Regions from separate parts of the Streptomyces sp. NPDC096205 genome, predicted to be linked through region 4. Evidence: riboswitches for the same ligand, from Rfam matches in the RefSeq annotation. Region 4 holds a riboswitch; each other region holds the start of a gene.
The links. Region 4 has a riboswitch for cyclic di-AMP ahead of ACIQ6Y_RS02715 (peptidoglycan DD-metalloendopeptidase family protein). Riboswitches for the same ligand answer to the same signal wherever they lie in the genome.
Positions count from the first base shown of each region.

Region 1: it holds a riboswitch for cyclic di-AMP, as region 4 does, so the genes downstream of both, ACIQ6Y_RS30875 (transglycosylase SLT domain-containing protein) here and ACIQ6Y_RS02715 (peptidoglycan DD-metalloendopeptidase family protein) in region 4, are expected to answer to the same signal.
Region 2: it holds a riboswitch for cyclic di-AMP, as region 4 does, so the genes downstream of both, ACIQ6Y_RS29975 (NlpC/P60 family protein) here and ACIQ6Y_RS02715 (peptidoglycan DD-metalloendopeptidase family protein) in region 4, are expected to answer to the same signal.
Region 3: it holds a riboswitch for cyclic di-AMP, as region 4 does, so the genes downstream of both, ACIQ6Y_RS24400 (transglycosylase family protein) here and ACIQ6Y_RS02715 (peptidoglycan DD-metalloendopeptidase family protein) in region 4, are expected to answer to the same signal.

Region 1 covers NZ_JBIWFS010000009.1:281,630-283,821, forward strand. Annotated here, with positions in the region: gene ACIQ6Y_RS30870 (CocE/NonD family hydrolase) at 1-615, shown strand, start outside; cyclic di-AMP (ydaO/yuaA leader) riboswitch at 885-1,065, shown strand; gene ACIQ6Y_RS30875 (transglycosylase SLT domain-containing protein) at 1,071-1,541, shown strand; gene ACIQ6Y_RS30880 (HAD family hydrolase) at 1,557-2,192, opposite strand, start outside.
Region 2 covers NZ_JBIWFS010000009.1:100,988-103,179, reverse strand. Annotated here, with positions in the region: gene ACIQ6Y_RS29975 (NlpC/P60 family protein) at 7-1,215, opposite strand; cyclic di-AMP (ydaO/yuaA leader) riboswitch at 1,223-1,387, opposite strand; gene pcrA (DNA helicase PcrA) at 1,618-2,192, shown strand, end outside.
Region 3 covers NZ_JBIWFS010000006.1:492,597-494,788, forward strand. Annotated here, with positions in the region: gene ACIQ6Y_RS24395 (transglycosylase family protein) at 1-985, shown strand, start outside; cyclic di-AMP (ydaO/yuaA leader) riboswitch at 1,170-1,348, shown strand; gene ACIQ6Y_RS24400 (transglycosylase family protein) at 1,352-2,044, shown strand.
Region 4 covers NZ_JBIWFS010000001.1:594,595-596,786, reverse strand. Annotated here, with positions in the region: gene ACIQ6Y_RS02720 (tyrosine-protein phosphatase) at 1-638, opposite strand, end outside; cyclic di-AMP (ydaO/yuaA leader) riboswitch at 1,078-1,236, shown strand; gene ACIQ6Y_RS02715 (peptidoglycan DD-metalloendopeptidase family protein) at 1,242-2,183, shown strand.

The DNA.
Region 1 (2,192 bases), on a different contig from region 4:
TCGTCGCAGACGGCGGACTTCTCGCTGAGCGCCGTCGGGTACGCCTTTCCGGCCGGGCATCGCATCCGGCTCGCCGTCTCCTCGGCGTACTGGCCGTGGGTGTGGCCCGAGCCGGAGTCGGCGGCCGGTTTCACGCTGGACCCGGCGGGCAGCACGCTGGAGCTGCCGGTGCGCTCGCGCCGGGCGGGCGCGGAGGTCGCCTTCGAGGAGCCCGAGCAGGCCGGGCCGCTGGGGGTGAGCCTGCCGGCCACCTTGGACGAGCCGCGGCCGGAGCGGGTGGTGGTGCGCGAGGTCGCCGAGGGCGTGTGGCGTCTGGAGGTCCTTCCGGTTCGGGGCGGCACGCGCGCGTACCCGGACGGTCTCGAGCTCACCGAGGAGGCGCTGGAGACGTACACGATCCGCGCCGACGACCCGCTGTCGGCCCGCGCCCGCACGGAGTGGTCGATCGGGCTGCACCGGCCCGAGCTGCCCTGGGCCGCCACCGTCCGCACCCGCTCGGAGATCGGCTGTGACGCGGAGCACTTCGTCACCTCCGACGAGGTGGTGTGCACGGAGGGCGGCGAGGTCGTGTTCCACCGCACCTGGGAGAGGCGCATTCCACGGACCGCCGATTGAGGGCGAGTTGGGGGTGATGCCCCAATTGCCGCTCTTGTGACTGCCGGTGAGATGGCTCACTGCGGGGCCGGGTGTGCGGTGATCGACTCTCACGGCACGCGCCAGGCCCCGCCGCTTGGTTGAGCGGAAATCGCCATAAAGGATCAAGTGCCGCAAACGCACTGATCATGCCCGACCGGTGCTTTGTGTGAATCCGGTACTTGTTTCGCCCATGTGCTCTCGCATACGTTCCCGGCCTGCCGGGCGGAACGCCGAATCCTGCCGCCGCCCATTGGCATCCACCGACCACGCAGCGGCAGGAGCGGGGGACCCAGGTAAGTCGCCGTACCGGACGTCGTACCAGCTACGACACCCGGCACGGCTTGGGGTCAAGCCATGCCTCTTCGGGCCTGGCCGGGCACCTTTCCGCCCGAACCCGACAGCTCACCTCGCAGGCGCCGGAGAGGACGTTCCCCATGCCTGCGCACACGCATGCAAACCGCCGCCCCCGTCTCGTCCGTGCCCTCACCGCCGCCGGTGTGGCCGCCGCCGCGCTCGCCCTGCCGTTCGCCGGCGCGACCGGCGCCTCGGCCGCCCCCACGGCCACGACGTCGGCGACCATCTACCCGAACACCCTCGACGGCTGGATCCGCCAGTCGCTCGACGTCATGGCCCAGAACGGCATCCCGGGCAGCTACGACGGCATCTACCGCAACATCATGCGCGAGTCGTCGGGCAACCCGCTCGCCATCAACAACTGGGACTCCAACGCGCTCGCGGGCACCCCGTCCAAGGGCCTGCTCCAGGTCATCGACCCCACCTTCGCGGCGTACCACGTGCCCGGCACCGCCTTCGACCCGTACGACCCGGTCGCGAACATCACCGCCGCCTGCAACTACGCGGCGGCCCGCTACGGCTCGATCGACAACGTCTTCGGCGCGTACTGACCGCCTCCCGGCCCCTCAGCCGTAGAGCCGTTCGAGGACGACGGCGATGCCGTCGTCCTCGTTCGAGCAGGTGATCTCGTCGGCCACCGCCTTCAGTTCCGGGTGCGCGTTGGCCATGGCCACGCCGTGCGCGGCCCAGTCGAACATCGGGATGTCGTTGGGCATGTCACCGAAGGCGAGGGTGTCCGCGGGTGTCAGGCCGAGCCGGCGGGCCGCCAGCGCCAGGCCCGTCGCCTTGGTGACGCCGCACGGCTGCAGCTCCACCGTCCCGGGCCCCGACATGGTGACCGTGGCCAGCGAACCCACCACCGCCCGCGCCACTGCCGCCAACTCGTCGTCGTTCAGGTCCGGATGGCGCAGCAGCACCTTGCTGATCGGCTCGCACCACAGGTCGTCGCGGCGGCGCACACGCACCGCGGGCAGGGTCGGGTGCGGCATCGTGTAGCCGGGCTCGATGAGGGTGAGCCCGTCGACGCCGTCCTGGTCCACGGCCGCGTACACCTGCCCCACCTCGGCCTCGATCTTGCCGAGCGCGGTCTCAGCGAGCTCCCGGTCCAGGGTGACGGACCACAGCAGCCGGTCGGCGCCCACGTCGTAGAGCTGCGCGCCCTGCCCGCACACCGCGAGGCCGGTACAGCCCAGGTCCTCGAG
Region 2 (2,192 bases), on a different contig from region 4:
CGAAGGTCAGGCCGGCCGCACCACGCTGTGGATCGAGGACTCCCCGTCGTAGTAGATCGACTCCTCGCGGACGTACGCGCCCGGCTTCGGGGCGTGGATCATCATGCCGTTGCCGATGTAGATGCCGACATGGGTGACATCGGCGTAGAAGAAGACGAGGTCACCGGGCTGGGCGTCCGACAACGGCACCGTCGTGCCGGCGTTGACCTGGTCGTACGTGACGCGCGGGATGTCCACGCCCGCGGCCTTCCAGGCGGCCTGGGTGAGACCGGAGCAGTCGTAGGAGTCGGGGCCGGTCGCGCCCCAGACGTACGGCTTGCCGATCTGGGCGCGGGCGAAGGCGAGCGCCTTCTCGGCCTTGGCGGCGTAGGTGGAGTCGGTGGTCGGGGAGGTCGGGGTCGTCGAGGTGTCAGAGGTGCCGGCGCCGCCGGTCGAGGTGGACGAGTCGCCGCTCGCGGCCTCCTCCTGCGCCGCCGCCTCGGCCGCCTTGCGCTGCCGCTCCTCCTCCGCGGCCTGCTGCGCGGCGAGCTCGGCGGCCTTGCGGGCGGCCTCCTCGCGCTTGCGTTCCTCGATCGCCGCGAGCCGGGCCTTCTCCTCGGCGGTCAGCTGCGACAGCAGCACGCGCGCGGTGGAGAGCTTCTTCTGGACGGTGGCCTTGGCCGTCCTCAGCTCGGTCTGCGAGTCGGTGAGCGTCGACAGGCTCTCGGTGGCCTCGCGGCGCTTCTCCATGGTCGCGGACTGCTGGGTGATGTAGTCGTCGACCGCGTCCTTCTGACGGCCGGTGAGCCGGTCCATCAGCTGGGTCTGGTCGAAGTAGTCCTGCGGTGTGTCCGCGAGCAGGAGGGTCGCCGTGTCGGGCGCGGACGCGCCGGTGCGGTACTGGGCCGCGGCGAAGGAGCCGAGCTGCTCGCGCGCCTCGTTCAGCTGCTCGGTGCGCTTCGCCACGTCGTCGAGGAGGGAGTCCACGCGCTTGCGCTGCTTGGTGGTCCGCTCCTTGGCGGCGTTGTACTTCTCGGTCGCCGTCTCCGCCTGCCGGTAGAGATCGTCGACCTTCTTCTCGACCTCCTCCAGGCTCGGCCGGTCGTCGTCCGAGGGGCTGGCGTTGGCCGTCTGCGACAGCAGGGCCACGGAGGTGAGGGCCGCGGTGGCCAGGGCGGGGGTCCGTATGCCTGCGACGCGCGTCCCGGTGGTGCGCGGCTTGCGGTGCGACGCCAAGGGTGGCGACTCCTTCCATCTGCCGCCTACCGGGTTAGCTGTCGGGTTCGGGCGTGTTCGGAAGGTGTGCCCTACGGCGCTCCCCGCGAGGGAGTGGGCCGATTCACCCCAGGTTCGGTGGGTCCCCGGCTCCGGTGCCGTGCGGGCGCACCGGACTCGGCGGAGGCCGCGCGGCCCGGCGACGTTCGCCGGTGGGGGTCGTACGGCCTGCCCGGCACCGTAGCCAACTCGTGTGGCCCCTGTGAAGGTTGACGGGTGATATGCCCGATACATTTTCGTGACCTTGGCGTGAGCGGGACAGAACTGCCGCAGGCCGTGCCCGCAGGGTCACGCAGGGTGGCGTCGGCGGAGTTCTCGAGACGGCGACCGGTTGTCAGTGGCGACCCCTAGACTCGGAGAGCGATGAGCAGCCTCTTTGACGACAGCTTCCTGGCGGACCTCCAGAGCCCTCGCGGGCACGAGGAGGAGCACCCGCCGCCGCCCGAGGACGATCACGCTCCGGAGCCGCTTCCGGACGATCTGTTCGGCGGGAAGTTCGACGTGCCCCCGGACCGGGACGCCTACTACCGCGACGGCGCCCCGCGCCCGGCCCTGGACGCAGCAGCGCTGCTGGAGGGGCTGAACGAGAACCAGCGCGCCGCCGTCGTCCACTCCGGCACGCCCCTGCTCATCGTGGCCGGCGCCGGCTCCGGCAAGACCCGTGTGCTCACCCACCGCATCGCCCACCTGCTCGCCGAGCGGAACGTGCACCCGGGCCAGATCCTCGCGATCACCTTCACCAACAAGGCCGCGGGCGAGATGAAGGAGCGCGTCGAGCAGCTCGTCGGCCCGCGCGCGAACGCGATGTGGGTCATGACCTTCCACAGCGCGTGCGTGCGCATCCTGCGCCGCGAGTCCAAGAAGCTCGGCTTCACCTCCTCCTTCTCGATCTACGACGCCGCCGACTCCAAGCGCCTGATGGCCCTGGTCTGCCGTGA
Region 3 (2,192 bases), on a different contig from region 4:
CGCGATCCCGCTGCTCGGCGCCTCGGGCGCGAGCGCGGCGGACGGCACCACCTGGGACCGGGTCGCGGAGTGCGAGACGGACGGTGCCTGGAGCGCGAACGACGGCTACGGCCACTTCGGCGGCCTGAGGCTGACCCAGACCGACTGGGAGACCTACGGCGGCCTGGACTACGCCCCGAGCCCCGAGCAGGCCAGCCGCCAGCAGCAGATAGCCGTCGCCGAGCGCGTCCTCGCGGACCAGGGCGTCACGGCGTGGCCGACCTGCGGCCCGCTCTCGGGCCTCGGTGAGGACTCCGCGCCGGCCGACGTCGACACCGGCGTCTCCGACGACACCTCCTCGGGTCTGGGCGGCCTGATCGACACCCCCGATTCGTCCGACACGTCCGACACATCTGGTTCGTCCGACTCCTCTCGTCTGCTCCCCTCTCCGTCCGAGTCGGCCTCGTCGTCCGACGACTCGTCGACCGAGGCCGACGGCGAGAGCGCCGACAGCGACGCGAGCGGCCGGACCGCCCAGGACGACCAGGGCAATACGACCAAGACGGACCCTTCGCCCGATTCGGACGCCGACCCGAGCGAAGACCCCGACGCCACCGCACTGGCGCCCGACAGCTCCGCCACGGGCGACGCACAGGGCGACTCGGACAAGTCCGGCCAGAGTGGTACCTCTTCGGACGAGACCGCCACCGGCCGCCACCGCGGCGACAGCGCCGACGAGGGCGTCGAGGAGGGCGTGGCGGACGGTCGTACGGGCGACTCCACGGGGCGTCACGCCTCGCGCAGCGGTGCGGCCGTGCGGGACGCCGCCGACGGCGAGTACACCGTGCGGGCCGGCGACAGCCTGTGGGGCATCGCCGACTCCCTTGGCCTCCAGGGCGGATGGTCGGAGCTGTATGCCGAGAACCGGCAGACGGTCGGCGTCGACCCGGACCTCATCCTGCCCGGTCAGACGCTCGCGGTAGGGGTCGAACCGGGCGAAAAGTAGCGGGAGTTCACGTCATGGTTCGCCGCTAAATGTCCGGTTTGGCGAAACTGTGGGATGAGTCTCAGAAGCCCTGATCGTCTTTGAAAATCCGCCGATCGCCTGTCTACGGTCATGACCGCTCGCCAACACGAGCCCCGGCCGCCACAAACGCCGAATCCTGCCAGTGGCAGCCCGGGAACAGTCGTCGCGTCAAGCGCCGTAGGCAGGAGCGGGGGACCCAAGGTAGGCGCCGGGTCCGGCAGTTGAGGAAACTCGACACCGGAACCGGCTTGGGGTGAAGCCGCAGCTCGTGAGAGCCGCGGCCGGGCAACTCAACCGGCCCGAACCCGACAGCTCACCTCGCAGGCGTCGGTGAGGGGATCCTCCATGCTGTTTTCCGGCAAGGGCAAGCACCGTCGTCCGTCCAAGGCCACTCGCGCCATCGCCATCGCCGGTGTGACCGGCGCCGCCGTCGCCGCCCCGCTGATGGCGGCCGGCAACGCCTCCGCCGCCACCGCCTCCGAGTGGGACGCCGTCGCCCAGTGCGAGTCCGGCGGCAACTGGTCCATCAACACCGGCAACGGCTACTACGGCGGTCTGCAGTTCTCCGCCTCCACCTGGGCCGCGTACGGCGGCACGCAGTACGCCGCCACGGCCGACCAGGCCAGCAAGTCCCAGCAGATTGAAATCGCCGAGAAGGTCCTCGCGGGCCAGGGCAAGGGCGCCTGGCCGGTCTGCGGCGTGGGCCTGTCCAGCGCCGCGTACACCGGCGGCGGCTCCACCGACTCCGGCAGCACCACCACGCAGGAGAGCACCCCCGCCCCCGCCCGCGAGACCGAGCAGCAGAGCGCCTCCCGCTCGCAGGAGCGCCCGGCCGCCAAGAAGACCGTCACCACCCCGACCGGCAAGAAGGTCGAGAAGGGCGACGGCGAGTACAAGGTCGTCAAGGGCGACACCCTCAGCTCGATCGCCGAGAAGCACCACGTCAAGGGCGGCTGGCAGAAGCTGTTCCAGCTGAACAAGGACATCATCGACGACGCCGACTTCATCTACCCGGGCCAGCAGCTGCACCTCAAGTAGGCAGCGCTTCCCCCGCCGGCTCCCCGCCCCGGTGCGTGTTCCCCCGTACGCACCGGGGCGGGGTCATGCCCAGGGGTCATGTCCAGGGGTCATGCCCGGGGATGCCCGGGGCGGGGCCCGTACGGCGATGAAGCGCGCGGCCGTGCAC
Region 4 (2,192 bases):
TCCATGACCTCGGGCGAGTAGGCGGAGGCGTCGCCGTTGCGGCGCACCTTGTAGCGGCGGTGCTTGGCGTTCGACTCCAGGTAGTCGGTGAGGATGGCGTCGCGCTCGACGCCCAGGGCCAGCAGGGTCACGGCGATCGACAGGCCGGCGCGGTCCTTGCCCGCGGCGCAGTGCATCAGGGCGGGGACGCTGTCCTCGGCGAGGGCGTGCAGCACCTGGGAGTGCTCGGCGGTGCGCTCCTTGACCATGATCCGGTACGAGGTGATCATCCGGTTCGCCGCCTTGCCGTCGGCGAGGATCGCGCGCAGCTGGTCCAGGTCGCCCTCGCGGACCATCTTCCAGAACTCGGCGCCGTCGGCCGGGTCGCTCAGCGGAAGGTTGACGTTGCGCACGCCCGGCAGCTCCACGTCCGGGCCCTCCAGCTTCTGGTCCGCCGCGTTGCGGAAGTCGAAGATCGTGTGCAGGCCCAGGGTCGTGAGAAAGGCCGCGTCCTCGGCGGTCGCGTGCGCGAGGTGGCCGCTGCGGAAGAGCACGCCCTGGCGCACCCGGCGTCCGTCGACGGTCGGCAGTCCGCCCACGTCACGGAAATTGCGGACTCCGGCCAGCTCCGGCTCGGTCGACGGGACCTGCTGCGTCACGTGGGGCTCCCTCCGGTCGGGTCCCGCCGGCGCGGCTCGACCGACGGGCACGTCCATGACCATACGACTGACCCTACGACACGGCTTCCCTGGGATATGTATGTGCCGCTTCTCCGTCTGCGTCGCATCTGGGCTTTCTGTCCGAATTAGCGCCTTCCTTCCAACTCGCTCTGGAATAAAGGAACGTGGAGCAGCGTCACGTGAGCAGCGTCATAGCCGTGACCGTGCGTCGCCCGTCATGCTCACGTAATCAATGCGTTTTTCAAGGGCATTTGGCGAATGCGGAACGGCCGAAATGCACGGAGGGTGACCGGGAATTCCCGAAAGGGATCAAGAAGAAGGCCTTCGGGTGGAACCTCTTGCTTGTCCCTTTGCGTCTTGGTCGCTTACGTTCGCCACCGATCCGGACGGACGCCTAATCCTGCCGCCGACCGGAGCCCGCGCAAACCCACCCGTGTACGGCAGGAGCGGGGGACCCACAGGTACATCCGCCTGTTCCGGTCTCCGGAAACAGGCTCGGGGTTAAGCCGCGCCCGGCGCGGCCGGACATCTCCAGTCCGCACCCGACAGCTCACCTCGCAGGCGCCGGAGAGGAAAACGCCCATGCCCGCGAAGGGTAAGCACCGCCGTCCCAAGGCCCAGCGCCTGACCCGTTCCATCGCCGTCGCCGGTACCGGTGGCGCCGCACTCGCCCTGCCGCTTCTCGCGGCCACCGGTGCGAATGCCGCGACCGGACAGTCCGTCCCCGAGAAGGCCGTCAGCTCGGCCGCGACGGTCCAGAAGACCGCCATCAAGGCCGCCGAGAAGAAGGCCGCGACGCCGCGCACGTATTCCGTGAAGGTCGGCGACTATCTCTCGAAGATCGCCCAGGAGCAGCACGTCAGCGGTGGCTGGCAGAAGCTGTACCAGGACAACCGTGAGGTCGTCGGCAGCGACCCGTCGCTGATCCACCCGGGCCTGAAGCTGTCGCTCGGCAAGAAGGCCGCGGCCACGCAGTCCTCCGAGTCCGCCGCGAAGAAGTCCGCCGCCCCGCAGAAGTCCGAGGCGCCGAAGCCGGCCACGCAGTCCTCCGAGACCGCTGACTCCTCGAAGGCCTCCGAGCCGGCCGCCACCCAGGCGGACACCACCGCGGCGAACGGCTACACCGCCCCCGTGAGCGGAGCCACCGTCGGCACCGGCTACCGCGTGGCGGGCAGCATGTGGTCCAGCGGCTACCACACCGGCGCCGACTTCGTCGTCCCGACCGGCACCTCGCTCAAGGCCGTCGGCGCGGGCACCGTGGTCTCCGCGGGCTGGGGCGGCGCGTACGGCAACCAGGTCGTCGTCAAGCTCGCCGACGGCTACTACGCCCAGTACGCCCACCTGTCCGCGCTGTCCGTCTCGGCCGGCCAGACGGTGACCGCCGGGCAGCAGGTCGGCCTCTCCGGCGCGACCGGCAATGTGACCGGCCCGCACCTGCACTTCGAGATCCGCACCACCCCGGACTACGGCTCCGACGTCGACCCGGTCGCCTACCTCCGCTCGCACGGCGTCGCCATCGGCTGACGCCCGCGG